3 regions of the Mesorhizobium sp. Cs1299R1N3 genome follow, and region 2 is predicted to be linked to each of the others. Evidence: predicted binding sites of a transcription regulator. Region 2 holds the regulator's gene; each other region holds the start of a gene.

The links. Region 2 encodes LexA, which represses DNA repair genes until DNA is damaged. Its sites were predicted from a motif close to TGTTCNNNNTGTGTTCNG; they were not measured.
Region 1: O7B34_RS16915 (helicase-related protein) is a predicted target of LexA. The motif match lies at 3,087-3,104, and genes of this name have one in related genera.
Region 3: recA (recombinase RecA) is a predicted target of LexA. The motif match lies at 1,308-1,325, and genes of this name have one in related genera.

The regions. Positions count from the first base shown of each region.
Region 1 covers NZ_JAPYKQ010000007.1:15,331-20,974, forward strand. Annotated here, with positions in the region: gene O7B34_RS16915 (helicase-related protein) at 1-2,920, opposite strand, end outside; gene O7B34_RS16920 (hypothetical protein) at 3,219-3,455, opposite strand; gene O7B34_RS16925 (TetR/AcrR family transcriptional regulator) at 3,600-4,187, opposite strand; gene O7B34_RS16930 (FAD-dependent oxidoreductase) at 4,260-5,498, shown strand; gene phbB (acetoacetyl-CoA reductase) at 5,596-5,644, opposite strand, start outside.
Region 2 covers NZ_JAPYKQ010000002.1:601,158-606,801, forward strand. Annotated here, with positions in the region: gene gltX (glutamate--tRNA ligase) at 1-1,335, opposite strand, end outside; gene O7B34_RS08350 (ComEC/Rec2 family competence protein) at 1,439-3,892, shown strand; gene lexA (transcriptional repressor LexA) at 3,886-4,629, opposite strand; gene O7B34_RS08360 (GntR family transcriptional regulator) at 5,038-5,644, opposite strand, start outside.
Region 3 covers NZ_JAPYKQ010000002.1:259,554-265,197, forward strand. Annotated here, with positions in the region: gene O7B34_RS06605 (pseudouridine-5'-phosphate glycosidase) at 1-78, opposite strand, end outside; gene O7B34_RS06610 (carbohydrate kinase family protein) at 136-1,080, opposite strand; gene recA (recombinase RecA) at 1,383-2,483, shown strand; gene alaS (alanine--tRNA ligase) at 2,755-5,421, shown strand; gene O7B34_RS06625 (glutathione S-transferase family protein) at 5,486-5,644, opposite strand, start outside.

The DNA of each region.
Region 1 (5,644 bases), on a different contig from region 2:
CGGTGGCTTCCGTCGGCGCGGAGGCCTCGACGGTCGGCTCCGCCGCTGCGGCGTTCTCTTCTGTGGGCGCGGCTTCAATCTCGGCAGTTTCAGGTTCGGCCTGCGGTTCAACCGGCGCCGGCTCGACCGGTTCAACGGCGGCTTCGGCTACTTGCGCCTCTTCACCGGCAACTTCAGCCGTGGCTTCCGCCTGTGCTTGCGCGACAGGCTCTGCTGCCGTTTCCGCGATGACCTCGGCCGGAGTTTCGATGGCGGCCTCGGCGGCTGCCGTTGCCGAACCCTCGGCCGCTGCCTCCACGGCCGCATCTACAGCGCCGGCTTCCGTTACTGCGGCTTCCACTGCCGCCTCTTCCGCCGCCTTGGCTTGTTCCGCGCGGGCTGCCTCGTCGGCTGCCTGCTTGGCTGCGGCGGCTTCCCGCGCGGCAGTGTCCTGCGCTTCCAGCCGGGCCTTGACTTCAGCAGCCGGTTTCGGCTCGGCGCGATAGCCTAGGCCCTTGAGGATCTCTTCCATGTCGTCGGCGGTGGCGCCGAGGATCGACATCATCGGCGGCGTCACCATGAAGGACTGGCCGTCATAGGCGCCGTCCGGTCGTTGGCCGAGGCCGGGCTTCCAGTTGGTCGCCGGGCGGATCAGGTCGGCCAGCCGCTCGAGAATATCGATGCGTACGGCGCGGCGGCCGAGATTGCGGTAGCCGGCAAGCTTGTAGAACGCCTTGTCGAAGGCCGGATCGATGACCACCGAGGTGCGGCCCGACGCCAGCGCATGGACGACGTCGCCGAAGCCAGGCTTGTCCTTGCCGTCGTTCTTCAGCGCCCACAGCAAGGTCACCAGTCCGGCGGGTGCCGGCTTGATCATAGCCGGCACGAAGACGTGGTAGGCACCGAAGCGCACGCCGAGCCGGCGAAGTGCCGCGCGACCTTCCTGGTCGAGCGACTTCATCTCCTCGGCGATGTCGCGGCGATTGATGAGGCCGAAATTCTCGACCAGCTGGAAGGCGATGCCGCGGCCGATGCCGGAAATCTGCTCGGCATTCTTCAAGTCGACCAGTGGCTTCAGCAGGGATTCGATCTGGAAATTGACGAAGCGTTCGGCGCGCGCGGCGACCCTGTCGCGCGCCGGGCCGGTCAGCTGTTCGTCGGCCAAAAGCACCAGGCGCGGCTTCAGCGCGTCCTCGCCCGAAACCAGCGTGCCGATCGGCGCGCCGATCCAGCGCAGCGTGCCGTCCGAACCGAGCGCGAGATCGCCATTGGCGCAGGCGCCGAAGCGCTCCGCGCGTGCCTCGAATTCGGCGGCCAGCGCCTTTTGCGCGGCCGTGCGCACGGCCTTGGCGTCCTCGCCGCCGGCGGTCTGGTCGGCGGTGAAACGGAACCCTTGCAACTCGCCGACATGATGGCCTTCGACAAGGACGGTTCCGGTAGGGCTGATTTCGGCTTCAGGCATGGTATTTTCTCTAAGGCGCCGCATGAGGACGGAAGTCCTGCGGTCTACGAAGCGTTTCGTCAACCGCTCATGCAGCGCATCCGACAATCTGTCTTCGATTTCGCGCGTCTTTTCCCGCCAGTGTGCCTGATCGGCCAGCCAGCCGGGCCGGTTCGACACGAATGTCCAGGTGCGGATCTGGGCGATGCGGTGCGACAGCGTATCGATGTCGCCCTCGGTGGTGTCGGCGCGGCGCACCTGCTCGGCCATGTAATTCTCGTCGACATGGCCATGGCGGGCGAGGTCCATGTAGATCGAGGCGATGAGATCGGCATGCTGGGCCGGCGCAATCTTGCGATAGTCGGGCAGCGCGCAGGCTTCCCACAGCAGCGCCACGCGTTTTGCATCGGTTGCGAGCGCGCGGATGTCTTCGTCGCGGGAGAGATGTTCGAGCGCTTGTGCATCGACGGCCGGCAGCGCGCGTGTCAGGCCCTCGACCGGGGCGTTGGTTTCGATCGATCGCTTCAGCGCATCAAGGCTGACGAAATCGAATTGCGCGGTGCGCCATTGCAGCACCTTCACCGGGTCGAAGTCATGGCCCTCGATCTTCTGGACCAAATCCTCTTCGAGCGGATCGACCTGGCCGGTGACGCCAAACGTGCCGTCGCGCAGATGCCGGCCGGCGCGGCCGGCGATCTGGCCGAGTTCGGCCGCCGTCAGATTGCGGTACTGGTAGCCGTCGAACTTGCGGTTCTGGGCAAAGGCGACATGGTCGAGATCGAGGTTGAGGCCCATGCCGATCGCGTCGGTGGCAATGAGGTAGTCGACATCACCCGACTGGAACAGCGCCACCTGGGCATTGCGGGTGCGGGGTGACAGCGCCCCGAGCACGACGGCCGCACCGCCCTGCTGGCGGCGGATCAACTCGGCGATAGCGTAGACCTCGTCGGCGGAGAAGGCGACGATCGCGGTACGCCGTGGCAGGCGGGTCAATTTCTTGGAGCCGGCATAGGCCAGATGCGACAGCCGCGGCCGCGTCACCACCGAGACGCCCTTCAGCAGCCGCTGGAGGATGCCGTGCATCGTGGCCGCGCCGAGCAGCAGCGTTTCCTGGCGGCCGCGCAGATGCAGGATACGGTCGGTGAAGATATGGCCGCGCTCGAGGTCGCCGGCCAGTTGCACCTCGTCGATGGCGACGAAGGCGGCATCGGTCTCGCGCGGCATGGCTTCGACGGTGCAGACCGAATATTTGGCGCCTTGCGGCTGGATCTTCTCCTCGCCGGTGATCAACGCCACCTTGTGGGCTCCGACCTTCTCGCAGACGCGCGTGTAGACCTCGCGGGCCAGCAGCCTCAGGGGCAAGCCGATGACGCCGGTTTCGTGCGCCACCATGCGCTCGATGGCGAGATGGGTCTTGCCGGTGTTGGTGGGGCCAAGCACCGCGGTCACGTCGCGGCCCGACAGGATCAGCGGCTCGGTGTGTTTCTGCTGGATGTTCATCGGCTCGGAAATAAGGCTTTCTGGCCTCTCGTGGTCGGGAGCGTGCCTGGACGGCGCGTATGACAGCCGACACATAGGGATTTCGGGCGCGAAGCGAAAGCGGAATGTTCCAACCGGTTTCCGAAGACGTCCGCGTCAGCCCGCAAATCAGCCCCTGCTTAACAGTTGGAACGAGTCTGGAACGAATCGGCGACGAATCGGTGACTCCGTCAGATTCAGCTTTTGTTCACGGCTAGATATGGATTTTGTGACCACGAGTCTCACCACATGCTGAATCGCCGGATTGGCCCGTTTTATGCTAGGCGGGCTTTGCCGTTAACTTTTGCCTGTGAACGATGCGGGAGGATCGGTATGCCCCGCTCAAGGTTCTGAAATCGTTAATCTTTCTGAACTCGATATTAAGGAATAGCAGGCAATCGCGGCCATTAATGTTAACATTGCGCTCAAAGCCGGAACGAATCGGCGACAAATCAGCGTCAGAGGTTTTTTCTCCTTTTGTTCCCTCAATATCTTGTGTTGTGAACAGCTTATCCACCGAGAATCCACAGGCTTGATCACAGGGTTTCGCACAGACGCGCTGCCGCCATTAACCTTTGCGTGCCGGAACAGGACATGGCGGGTTAGAGGGCCCGATAATGTCGTGATCAGGCGCACGGTAATGCTCGCCGCCGGTTCAGGATTAATCCGCCCCGGTTGCATAGCGCTGCAGGACCGGACCGACATCCCTGATGATTTCTTCGTGCGATAAGGCCACGACGGGCGGCAGCCGCAGCAGATATCGGCACGTCGCCAGACCCAGCAACTGGCTGGCGACGAGGCCGGCGCGCCGGCCGGCATCGGCGGGGTCGCCGAACGGTGCCACAACCGGCCGGACCTGAGTGGCGAATACGTCGCGCACCTTCTCCGCGGCGAATTCATTGGACGCAGCCGAGCGCAGGAGAATGACCATGCCGGTGGCGCTGGGAGAATTCTCCCAAGTGCGAAGAAAACGCCGGATGATCGCGTCGCCGATGGAAGCGCGGTCGGTCACCTGCGTTGCGGGCAGTTGCAGGTCGAACAGCGCCGCCCTGGCGAACAGCTCATCCTTGCTGCGGAAATAGCGGATCACCATCGCGGGATCGATCGAAGCGAGCGCTGCGATGTCACGGATAGAAGCGCCGCCATAGCCGTGCTCGGAGAACAACTGCCTCGCCGCGTCGAGGATTTGTGCACGGGTGCGGTCGGACTTGCTCGGTTTTTTTGGCTGATTCGTGCTCATGAAATCCATATGCCAACGACCGTTGACAAATTCAAGCGCTCCAAATAAAAGTCACCGATCGTTGACAAATGGAGAGAGGAAATGCTGCCCGATACCACCGAAGTCCTGATCATTGGCGCCGGCCCGACCGGCCTGGCGCTGTCCATCGCCCTGCACCAGGCCGGCGTCGACCACGTCCTGGTCGACCGCCTTGCCGATGGCCTCAACACCTCACGCGCCGGAGTAATCCACGCGCAGACACTGGAAACACTGGCACCGCTCGGCGTCACCGGGCGCCTGGTTGAACTCGGGCTGAAGCTCGACAACTTCGCCATTCGCGATCGTGACCGGACGCTGGTCAATCTCAACTTCTCCGGTCTGCCCACGGCATATCCCTATGCGCTGATGATCCCGCAGAACCTGACCGAGAGGGTGCTTGCCGAACGCATCGCCGAACTGGGCGGCGTCGTCCATCGCGGCGTCGAGGCGAAAATGGTTATGCAGGACCAGGACGGCGCACGCGCTACCCTCGTTCAGAACGGCCGCGAAAAGACGATCTACGCACGCTACGTGGTCGGTGGGGACGGCATGCATAGCGTGGTTCGTGAGGCGGCTAGCATCGGCTTCGACGGCGAGCCCTATGCCGGGTCCTTTGTTCTTGCCGATGTGCGCCTCGACTGGCCGCTCGGGCCGACGGAGGTTTCATTGCTGTTCTCGCCGGCTGGACTGGTCGTCGTGGCGCCTCTGCCGGATGGATCGTACCGAATCGTGGCGACCATGGATGAGGCGCCGGAGCAGCCTGGTATTTCCGACATCCAGGCGCTCCTGGACAGCCGTGGACCGTCGGCGAGCCCGGCGAAGGTGCTCGACCTGAGTTGGAGTACACGTTTTCGCGTTCATCATCGCATCGCCAAGTCCTATCGCCATCGGTCGTTGTTCGTCATGGGCGATGCTGCCCATGTGCACAGCCCCGCCGGCGGTCAAGGCATGAACACCGGTCTGATCGATGCCGTGGTGCTGGGAGAATTACTCGGCGACGTGATCAACGGCATCCGCGGGGAAAGCGAACTCGACCTTTACGAGACGCTTCGCCGTCCAGCGGCGCAGGAAGTGATTGACCTCGCGGGCAGGCTGACCGGCATGGCACTCACGCGCACCCCGTTCCGGCGCTTCCTGCGCAACCTCGTCCTCAACTTCGTCAATATCAACCCGATCGCCAAGCGCAAGATTTCACTGAAGCTGTCAGGTCTCAGCCGGGCCGATATGGCCAAGCTGCCGGCACCGTCACAATCGGGTGTGCGTAAGCAGTCCATGAAAAGCGGGCTTAAGCTGGTCGCATGAATCGACAGCGCCAGCTTCCGTGTCTGTATGGGCGAGCATCAAAAATGAAAGCGCCGGCGGAACTGCCGGCACTTTCAGATTTGGCCATACGGTTTGATCAGACGAAGTACTGGCCACCGTTGGCGGTGAGGGTCGAGCCGGTGATG
Region 2 (5,644 bases):
GGTCAAGGCAGCCCGCAGCGGCTGGGCCACGGCGCCGAGCTTGTGGCCGCCAGCCAGCGCATAGTCGCGGATCGCGGCCTCGGCCGTGGCGGCTGTCCAGTCGCCGGACAGGGCGTTCAAGGCTTCGTGAGCGCCGCGCAGGATCTTGCGGGCATCGTCGTTGAGCAGGAGTGCCGCCTTGTCGTCGATCGGCAGCGGCCGCGCGGCAAACAGGAAGCCGGCGCCGTCGGCGAGCTCGACCAGCGTCTTGGCGCGCTCCTTCAGGCCCGGAAGTGCTGCCAGCAACTGCGCCTTGTTCTTCTCGTCGAGGCGCGCCGCCATCGCCGGGCCACCCTCCAGATAGGGCAAGGTGGCGATGAAAATGTCGAACAATTCGGTGTCGGCCATGCGGCGCATATGGACGCCGTTCAGCGCCTCGAGCTTGGCGAAGTCGAAGCGCGCCGCGCCCTTGTTGACGTCGCCGATATCGAACCAGGAGATCATGTCCTTGATTGACATGACCTCGTCGTCGCCATGGCTCCAGCCCAGGCGCGCGAGGTAGTTCAGCAGCGCCTCGGGCAGATAGCCCATGGCGCGGTAGGCCTCGACGCCCAGCGCGCCGTGGCGTTTCGACAGCTTGGCGCCGTCGGCGCCATGGATCAGCGGGATGTGCGACATCGACGGCACGTCCCAGCCCATGGCGTTGTAGATCACCGTCTGGCGGGCGGCGTTGGTCAGGTGATCGTCGCCACGGATGATATGGGTGATGCCCATGTCGTGGTCATCGACGACGACGGCATGCATATAGGTCGGGTTGCCGTCCGAACGCAGGATGATGAAATCGTCGAGATCCTTGTTGGGGAAACGCACCTCGCCCTGGACCCGGTCCTGCACCACCGTCTCGCCCTCGGTCGGTGCCTTGATGCGGATGGCACCCTTGACGCCGGCGGGTGCCTCCGACGGGGCGCGGTCGCGCCAGTGGCCGTTATAGCGTGGCGGCAGGCTCTTGGCGCGTGCCGCCTCGCGCATCGCCTCGAGCTCGGCTGAAGTCTCGTAGCTGTAATAGGCCTTGCCCAGGCGCACCAGCTCCTCGGCCACCTCCCGGTGGCGCGGCGCGCGCTCGAATTGGGAGACCGCATCGCCATCCCACGACAGGCCGAGCCAGGTCAGGCCGTCGAGAATGGCCGATGTGGCCGCGTCGGTCGAACGCTCGCGATCGGTGTCCTCAATGCGCAGCAGCATCATGCCGCCGGTGTGCCTGGCATAGAGCCAGTTGAACAGCGCCGTGCGCGCGCCGCCGATATGCAGATAGCCGGTCGGCGAGGGAGCAAAACGGGTGATGACCTTGTCGGGCATGGAACTCTCGGAAAACGTCTGAAGCTGAGTGCGGAGTGCGCGGACTTTCGCGCGTCGCGCGTTCATGTAGCATAGGGTGTCGAGGGCGCAAGGGGCAGACCCGATGACTGGACGAGGCCGGGGCTCGGATCGGGGCGAGGGCGCCATTGTCGGCGTCAGCGAGCGATCCCTGTTTGCGACGCCTCCTGCGATCCCGCTGCCATCGCCGCTCGTGGCTGCGCCCGCAACCCAGCCGCTGCAGGCGGATAGCCCAGCGCCAACTCCATCTCCTGCTGCACGCCGGATTGTGCGCATGCGCCGGCAAATCGGCCCGATATCCTTGCCTCGCCTGCGTCACGGCGTCGCCAAGGCGGCGGAGCTGGAACTCAACCGGGGCATCGCCTTCCTGCTGGTGCCGGTCTGCCTGGCCGTTGGGGCGATCGCCTACTTTTCGCTGGCGTCCGAGCCCGATTTTGCAAAGCCTGTCGCGGTCGTGGTTCTGGCGGCGGTCTGTGCATTCGTCTCGCGCTCCTGGCCGAAAACCCATCTGTGTTTCATGGCGCTGCTGTTGATTGTGCTTGGCCTGCTCGCGGCGAAGGTCGAAACATGGCGAGCCGGAACCCGGATGCTGGGCTCGGAAATCTCGACGCAACTGACCGGCCGCGTGATCTCGCTCGAGGAGATGGAGAGCGGCCGCATCCGGCTGACCATGGACGTGATTTCGACCGCCCGGCCGAAACTGCGTTACGCGCCTGAAAGGGTCCGGCTTTCGGCACGCAAGATACCGCCCGAAATGACCGCCGGCTCGCTTATCACAGGCTATGCCAAACTGCTGCCGCCGACCGGCCCGGTGCGGCCGGACAGCTACGACTTCTCCTTCGACAGCTATTTCGCCGGCATCGGCGGCAGCGGCTTCTTTCTCGGCAATCCAACGGTTGTCTCCGCCAAAGCCGGTGAGATGCCGCTGCCGGCACGCGTGTTTTCAGGCATCGAAAATGCCCGCGAAGCCATCGCCGACCACATCAGGGGCAGCATTGGCGGCGCCGAAGGCGAGATCGCGGCGGCGCTGATCGTCGGCGTGCGGGCCGGCATTCCCGATGAAATCAACGAAGCGATGCGGCGCACCGGCATCTATCACATCATCTCCATTTCGGGTCTGCATATGGCGCTGGTGGCCGGCACCATCATGGGTCTGCTGCGCGGTGCCTTCGCGCTGTTTCCAGGCTTTTCCGCGCGCCGGCCGGTGAAGAAATACGCCGCCGCCGCCGCACTGTTTTCGATCGCCGCCTATCTCGTCATTTCGGGCGTCGTCGTCGCGGCCGAACGCAGCTTCATCATGCTGGCGGTGATGCTGATCGCCGTCTTGTTCGATCGCGCGGCGCTAACCATGCGCAATCTGGCGATCTCGGCGATCGCCGTTATCCTGGTTTCGCCGCACGAGGTCGTCGGCCCGAGTTTCCAGATGTCGTTCGCGGCAACCGCGGCCTTGGTTGGCGCCTATGCCGGCTGGGCCGACCACCATGCGGGAAAGACGAGGCCTCCGCCGCCAAAGCGATCCCTACCCGGGTTTCTGACGCGAAAATTCCTGCTGGCGACAGGTGGATTGGCCATGACGTCCATCATCGCCGGCAGCGCGACGGCACTGTTTGCCATCTGGCATTTCCAGCGGGTGTCGCCGCTCAGCCTGTTCGCCAATCTGGCCGTCATGCCGATCGTGTCGGTCGTGATGTTCCTGGCCGTCGCCAGCGCGTTGCTGATGCCGTTCGGGTTGGATTGGCCGGCTCTCTACCTCATGGGCAAGGGCCTGACAGCGATGATCGCCATATCGGCGTGGATATCGGAGCGCTCTCCGGTCGATGGAGTCGGCCTGATTTCGCAGCAATCCGTGCTGCTGGTCACTGTCGCGCTGGTCATCGCGACGATGGCGACGACCTGGCTCCGGCTCACGGCGGTGCCATTCGCGCTTGCCGGTCTGTTGACTGTGTCGCACACGCGCGCGCCCGATGTGCTGATCTCGGAAGATGCGCGGCTGGTGGCTCTGTCGATCGGCAATGGCGAACTGGCCGTCAACCGGGAACGTCCGAACGAATTCGCAGCCGACAACTGGAAACGCGCTCTGATCTCCGAAACAATCGTCCTACCGGAAATGTTCGACAAGACGGACGGGCAATTCGATATTTCCGCTCCCACCGACCTGCCGCTGGGATCGCCGTTTTATTGCCGCGAAGGCCTGTGCCTTGCCAGGCACCCTTCCGGCGCGATCATCGCCTATGTCGAGGATCGCAAGAACACCTGGAAGGCCTGCGCCTTCGCTGACCTGATCGTCGTCAATGACGCGACCGCCTATGACGCCTGCCACAATCCGCTGGTTCTCGTCATCACCAAACGGCAGCTCGCCCGCAAGGGGAGTGCCGCCGTCTTCTTCGATCCCCTGTCGGCCACGAGCCCGGCTGCGATCGAATTCGCCGTCGACGGACCTTACCGGCCTTGGCACGAGCAGCGAAAATTCTCACGCGAGGCGAGGGGGCTGCCCCCCTATAAAAAGGCCGACAAGCCCGATGGCAAGCCAGTTCAGTAGCGCCTGATCAGCCCGACAAGCTTGCCCTGCACCTTGACCCGATCCGGTCCGAAGATGCGTGTTTCGTAGGCTGGATTGGCGGCTTCGAGCGCGATCGAGGCGCCCTTGCGGCGGAACCGCTTCAGCGTTGCTTCCTCCTCGTCGACCAGCGCCACGATGATTTCGCCCGGACTTGCTGTATCGGCATTGCGGATGATGACCGTGTCGCCGTCGAAGATACCGGCCTCGATCATCGAGTCGCCCTTGACCTCCAGCGCATAGTGCTCGCCGCCCATGATCATGTCCGGCGGCACCGAAATCGAATGCGTCTGATGCTGGATGGCATCGATCGGCACACCGGCGGCGATACGACCCATGACCGGGATGGACACGGCTGAAACCGCATCGTCGTCGTTGCCGGCCGCGGGCAGGCGCGAAGGCGCCGTCGCCGGCCTGATCTGGCGGCCGAGACTGCCTTGGCCAAGGCTGCCCTGGATGACGCTTGGCGAGAACTTCTTTGCCGCATTGAGGCCCGGCGCGATCGAGTCCGGCAGCCGCAGCACTTCCAGCGCGCGCGCCCGATTGGGTAGCCGGCGAATAAAGCCACGTTCCTCCAGCGCCGTGATCAGGCGATGGATGCCCGATTTGGAGGCAAGATCGAGCGCTTCCTTCATTTCGTCGAAGGAGGGCGGTATCCCGCTTTCCTTGAGCCGTTCGTGGATAAACATCAGCAGTTCATGTTGCTTGCGTGTCAGCATGGCGGCCCCCAAGGCATTGAACGAAAGGTCTGAACCAGAATCGAAAAAACAAACCCAGAACAAACACTATCCGTTCCAGTTGTGTTCCGCAACCGTTTAAAGTTTAATGAATTTGTTAACGCGTCTGAAGTTTTTTGCCGCGGCAGCGGACTGCGGCCGACCCCTTCCGCGATCGGCAGGCGTTGAAATTGTTTTGGTTAATGGCCTGTGGCCTATCCACTGATGGGCCTTGGCATCAGTCTTTCGGAGGGCTCTTCGCGGGTGGATTGTACAATTTATGGATCCATTATTCGCGGAACGAAACGAAACCAAAACGCCAACGATTGGTAGCTCTGGGGCGGCGATGGATCCAGGCGTTTGGCCCACTCCGGCCAGCGCATGCCAACAGGCGTCGCGCAAGCGCTGAAGTCACCCGGAACCCGCTTTCAAACTGCCGGCGCGCGCGGAGTATTTGGTCGCGCCGCTGTCTTCGCTATGGACATAGACGTGCAGGGTATAGCCGATATGCGCCGTCATCAGCGCCTTGGCCCGCTCGACGTCACGATCGAGTGCAGCTTCCATGATCGCTGTATGGTGTTCGATCGCAATCGCTTCGCACAATGCCTCCATTGCCTCTTCATAACCGTCCTTCAGGCCAGCCGCGGCCCGCAATGTCGGCGCCAGGCCGAGAAAACGATGATGCCGTCGCAGCTGATCGGCGATGGTCGAGCGGAATCGCATGAGCCAATTGGAAGTCGCCGCGCTCAGCAGCGCCGCATGGAAAGCCTCGTGGTTCTCGTCCCATTTATCGACGGCCGCATCCGAAGGATCGTCGACCGCGGTCTTGCAACGGGAGAGCCGGTAGTGGGCGGTGACAACGGCATCCTCCCACTCCTTGCCGCCTTTTTCCATCGATTCGAGGAACAGGGGTATCTCGATCACCATCCTGGCGCGTGCCAGGTCCTCCAGTTCGGCCCGCGATACCGGAGCGACGGTAAAACCACGATTGCTGATGGCGGTGACCAGGCGTTCGGCC
Region 3 (5,644 bases), 340 kb from region 2:
CACCGGACGCCCGGCGGCCAGGGCTTGCGCCACCGGTGCGTGGATATCGATGAAAGGGCGGGCGGTTTCTGGCGTCATCTCTGATCTCCAATCCGGAGTGCGGCGCATCCACTGCGCTCTATGAATTTGCCGGTCTCATGCCACTTCCCTGGCATCGGGCACAAGGGCCAGCGCCTCCGCGAAGCTCGACGCGGTGAATTCGGGCACCGCGTTGGCGCTTTCGATGGCCAGGATTGCCGCCGCGACGCCTTCGCGCAGGGCCTGGCGCAATGGCAGGCCGCGCAGCAGCGCCGCGACCGTCGCGCCCGCCAGCGCGTCGCCGGCGCCGGTGACATCGGCGACTTTTCTGGGGGCAGGCGGCACGATCGAGAAGGCGCCCGTACCGTCGAAACCCAGCACAGGGCCACTGCCTGCCGTGACCACGCCGCTGGCAAGGCCGCTGCTCCGCAACCCGTCGATCATTTCCTGCTCGCCGGCACTTGCATTGACGCCGGCCAGCACAGCGGCCTCCCGTCGGTTCATGAAGAGTTGGGCCAGCCCGCCGAGCACCGGTATCAGCCGCGTCACCTTGGCCGGCGAAATCGCGATGGCGAAAACCGGTTTATCGGCGGCGAGCGACAGCAACCCCTCCAGTGCGGCCGACGGCAGGTTGGCGTCGCACAGGATGGCATCCGCGGCGGCCACTTCCTGGCGTATCTTGGAACGCCTGATCTGCTTGGGAAAAGCCAGGTCGTACAGCGCCATGTCGGCAAAGCCGACGATCAGTTCGCCCTCGCGGTCGATCAGCGCCGTGTAGCTCGGCGTGGTACGGTCGAGGAACACCGCCGAAAGATCGGCGATGCCAGCCTCGGCGATGGCCCGTGAAACCGTATCGGCTGACGCATCGCCACCGCGCACCGAAAGCAGCGATGCGCAGAGGCCGCGCCGCACCATGCTGCGCAACGCATTGAAGACGCCACCGCCGACATCCTCGCGCATCGTGCCGGGATTGGAGGCGGCCGGCACATAGAGGCCGGACACCTGGCCACGCCGGTCGATATGGGCACCGCCCACGGCCAGTATCTTCGCGGATTCCACCATGGCGGCGATATGACCTTTGTTGTTGGGGCCGCACAAGCGCTACAATGCGCGACAGAGCTTCGCATGCAGGACGGCGATTCGGCCGGACTATAGGATCGAGCTGTTTGGCCCAATGCGGAGCCTGTTCCTGCCCGGGCGGAGCCTGTTCCTGCCCGGGTTTGCGAGACAAAAAAAGAACAAATCAGGATATCGCTTGTTTTTCAATTGGTTGTCACCCCTTGCCAAATGAGAACAAAAAAGGTACAAAATGACAAGGATTACGGATTGTCCGGCCTTCATTGACGACCAAGGGGTGATGTATCATGGCTCAGAATTCTTTGCGGCTGGTAGAGGATAAGGCAGTGGACAAATCAAAGGCTCTGGATGCGGCGCTGTCGCAAATCGAGCGGGCTTTCGGCAAGGGCTCGATCATGCGGCTCGGCGCCAACGAGCAGGTCGTCGAGATCGAAACGGTGCCGACAGGCTCGCTCGGCCTCGACATCGCGCTCGGCGTCGGCGGCCTGCCGCGCGGCCGTATCATCGAAATCTATGGCCCGGAAAGCTCGGGCAAGACGACGCTGGCCCTGCACACCGTGGCCGAGGCCCAGAAGAAGGGCGGCATCTGCGCCTTCGTCGATGCCGAACATGCGCTCGATCCGGTCTACGCCCGCAAGCTCGGCGTCGATCTTGAAAACCTGCTGATCTCGCAGCCCGACACCGGCGAGCAGGCGCTGGAGATTTGCGACACGCTGGTGCGTTCCGGCGCCATCGACGTGCTGGTGGTCGATTCGGTGGCGGCGCTGACGCCGCGCGCCGAAATCGAGGGCGAGATGGGCGATTCCTTGCCCGGCCTGCAGGCCCGCCTGATGAGCCAGGCGCTGCGCAAGCTGACCGCCTCGATCTCTCGCTCCAACACCATGGTCATCTTCATCAACCAGATCCGCATGAAGATCGGCGTCATGTTCGGTTCGCCCGAGACGACGACCGGCGGCAACGCGCTGAAATTCTACGCCTCGGTGCGTCTCGACATCCGCCGTATCGGCTCGGTCAAGGATCGCGACGAGGTGGTCGGCAACCAGACCCGCGTCAAGGTGGTCAAGAACAAGCTGGCGCCGCCCTTCAAGGTGGTCGAGTTCGACATCATGTATGGCGAGGGCGTCTCCAAGACTGGCGAGCTGGTCGATCTCGGCGTCAAGGCCGGTGTGGTCGAGAAGTCGGGCGCCTGGTTCTCCTATAATTCGCAGCGTCTCGGCCAGGGCCGCGAGAACGCCAAACTGTTCCTGCGCGACAATCCCGACACCGCGCGCGAGATCGAGCTGGCGCTCAGGCAGAATGCCGGGTTGATCGCCGAAAAGTTCCTCGAAAACGGTGGCTCAGAGGGCAATGGCGACGACGGTTTTGAGGACGAAGCCGGCGCGATGTAGGGCAGCGCCAGAGTTTGGCCATAAATCCAGCCTATTATCTGATGCTTAAGTAACAGAGTTCTGTAGTACCGCGTTCCAAACCGCCGGCCTTCGCGCCGGCGGTTTTCGTTTGCGTGCCTGCGTAAGTGCCGGTGCAAAGCGCGAATTGGCCCAATTCCGTGTTTCTGGACAGGGTCAAGAGCTACGGCTAAAAGGCCAACTCCATCTTCTAGAAAACACAGAGCCATCTCCCGCCGGTCCGGCCGGCGGCTCTCTTGAAAAGGCAGTATCCATGAGTGGCGTGAACGAGATCCGGTCGACATTTCTCGACTATTTCCGCAAGGAGGGCCACGAGGTCGTGGCCTCGAGCCCGCTCGTGCCGCGCAACGATCCGACATTGATGTTCACCAATGCCGGCATGGTGCAGTTCAAGAACGTCTTCACCGGTTTGGAGAAGCGGCCCTATTCGCGTGCCACCACGGCCCAGAAAAGCGTTCGCGCCGGCGGCAAGCACAACGATCTCGACAATGTCGGCTATACCGCGCGCCACCTGACCTTCTTCGAGATGCTCGGCAATTTCTCCTTCGGCGATTATTTCAAGGAGCGGGCCATCGAGCTTGCCTGGAACCTCATCACCAAGGAATTCGGGCTGAACAAGGACAAGCTGCTGGTCACCGTCTACCACACCGACGATGAAGCGGCCGGTTTCTGGAAGAAGATCGCCGGCTTCTCCGACGATCGCATCATCCGCATCCCGACCTCGGACAATTTCTGGGCGATGGGCGATACCGGACCCTGCGGCCCGTGCTCGGAAATCTTCATCGACCGTGGCGAGCACATCTGGGGCGGCCCTCCCGGCAGTCCGGAGGAGGACGGCGACCGGTTCCTCGAATTCTGGAACCTGGTGTTCATGCAGTATGAGCAGGTGACGAAGGAGGAGCGCGTCGACCTGCCGCGCCCGTCGATCGACACCGGCATGGGTCTGGAGCGCATGGCATCCATCCTGCAGGGGGTGGAGAGCATCTTCGAGACCGACCTGTTCCGTCATTTGATCGATGCGGCGTCCTCCGCGCTTGGGCGCGCGCCCGATGCGGAAACGGTTGCCTCCTACCGCGTCATTGCCGATCACCTGCGCTCGTCCTCCTTCCTGGTCGCCGACGGCGTGCTGCCGTCGAATGAAGGCCGCGGCTATGTACTGCGCCGTATCATGCGCCGCGCAATGCGCCATGCGCAGTTGCTCGGCGCCCGCGATCCGTTGATGTGGAAGCTGGTGCCGGCGCTGGTGCGCGAGATGGGCCAGGCCTATCCGGAACTGGTGCGCGGCGAAACGATGATTACCGAGACCTTGAAACTCGAGGAGACACGGTTCCGCAAGACGCTGGTGCGCGGCCTCGGGCTGCTCTCCGAGGCGACGGAGAAGCTCGGCGCGGGCGACATGCTGGATGGCGAGACGGCATTCAAGCTCTACGACACCTATGGCTTCCCGCTCGACCTGACGCAGGACGCGCTGCGCCAGCGCAGCATTTCGGTCGATCTTGCCGGCTTCACCAATGCGATGGAGCAGCAGAAGGCGGAGGCGCGCAAGCACTGGGCCGGGTCCGGCGAGGCCGCCACCGAAACGGTTTGGTTCTCCGTGCGTGAAAAAACCGGCGCCACCGAATTCCTCGGCTACGAAACCGAGCAGGCTGAGGGTCTCATCCAGGCGCTGGTCAAGGACGGCAAGACCGTTGACAGCGCCGCCAAGGGCGATGCGGTCTCCGTGGTCGTCAACCAGACGCCGTTCTATGGCGAATCCGGGGGCCAGATGGGCGACACCGGCGTAATCTCGGGTGAGGGGTTCTCGATCGAGATTTCCGATACGCAGAAGAAGGCCGATGGTCTGTTTGTGCATCTAGGCAAGGTGGTCGCAGGCACGGTCAAGACGGGTGCCGCGGTCGAACTGAAGGTTGATCATGCCAGGCGTTCCAGGCTACGCGCCAACCATTCCGCGACGCATCTGATCCATGAGGCGCTGCGCGAGGTGCTGGGCACCCATGTCGCTCAAAAAGGCTCGCTGGTCGCGCCCGAGCGCCTGCGTTTCGACATCTCGCACAACAAGCCGATCTCTCCGCAGGAGCTCGAAGAGGTCGAGCGCATGGCCAACGAGATCGTCGTCCAAAACAGCCCGGTGACCACGCGCCTGATGTCGGTCGACGACGCCATTGCTGAGGGCGCGATGGCGCTGTTCGGCGAGAAGTATGGTGACGAGGTGCGCGTCGTATCGATGGGCACGGGCGTTCATGGCGCCAAGGCCAACCGGCCTTATTCGGTCGAGCTTTGTGGCGGCACGCATGTCAGGGCGACCGGCGATATCGGCTTGGTACGCATCGTTTCGGACGGCGCGGTCGCCGCAGGCGTGCGCCGCATCGAGGCGCTGACAGGCGAAGCCGCGCGAAAACATCTCGACGAGCAGGACAGGCGGCTGAAGGCGGCCGCCGCCACGCTGAAGATCTCGCCGGCGGATGTGCCAGCGCGCGTCGAAGCACTGCTCGAAGAGCGCAAGAAGCTCGAGAAGGAGCTGGCCGAAGCGCGCAAGAAGCTGGCGCTGGGCGGCGGGTCGCCTGCCGATGCCCCGGCCGCCAGCGAGATCGTCGCTGGCGTCGGCTTCCTCGGCAAGGCGGTTTCCGGCGTCTCGCCGAAGGATTTGAAGCCGCTGGCCGACGCCGGCAAGACTTCGTTGGGGTCTGGCGTCGTCGTGTTCGTTGGCGCTGGCGAGGACAACAAGGCGAGCGTCGTGGTCGCCGTCACCGATGATCTCGTCAACCGCTTCAGCGCCGTCGACTTGGTGCGCGTCGCCTCCGCCGCATTAGGCGGGCAGGGCGGCGGCGGCCGTCCCGACATGGCCCAGGCCGGCGGACCGGACGCGTCGAAAGCCAACGATGCGATCGCGGCGGTGAGGGCGGCGCTGGAAGCGGCGTAAGCGTCGGATTGGACTTATTACGACGGGTGGAGGGGCGCTGCCCCCGCAGCCATCTCAATCCTTGTCAACTAACCTTCTCGGTGCGCGCAAAGCTTGCACGCACCGAGACACGCGCATACCAGTCCCGGATATTCGCGAACCTCGCCAGCAAGTCGCGTCCTTCGGCAACCTTGACGAAATAGCCGATCATCGGCGCCGCGTGCAGGTCGGCCAACGTCAGCTG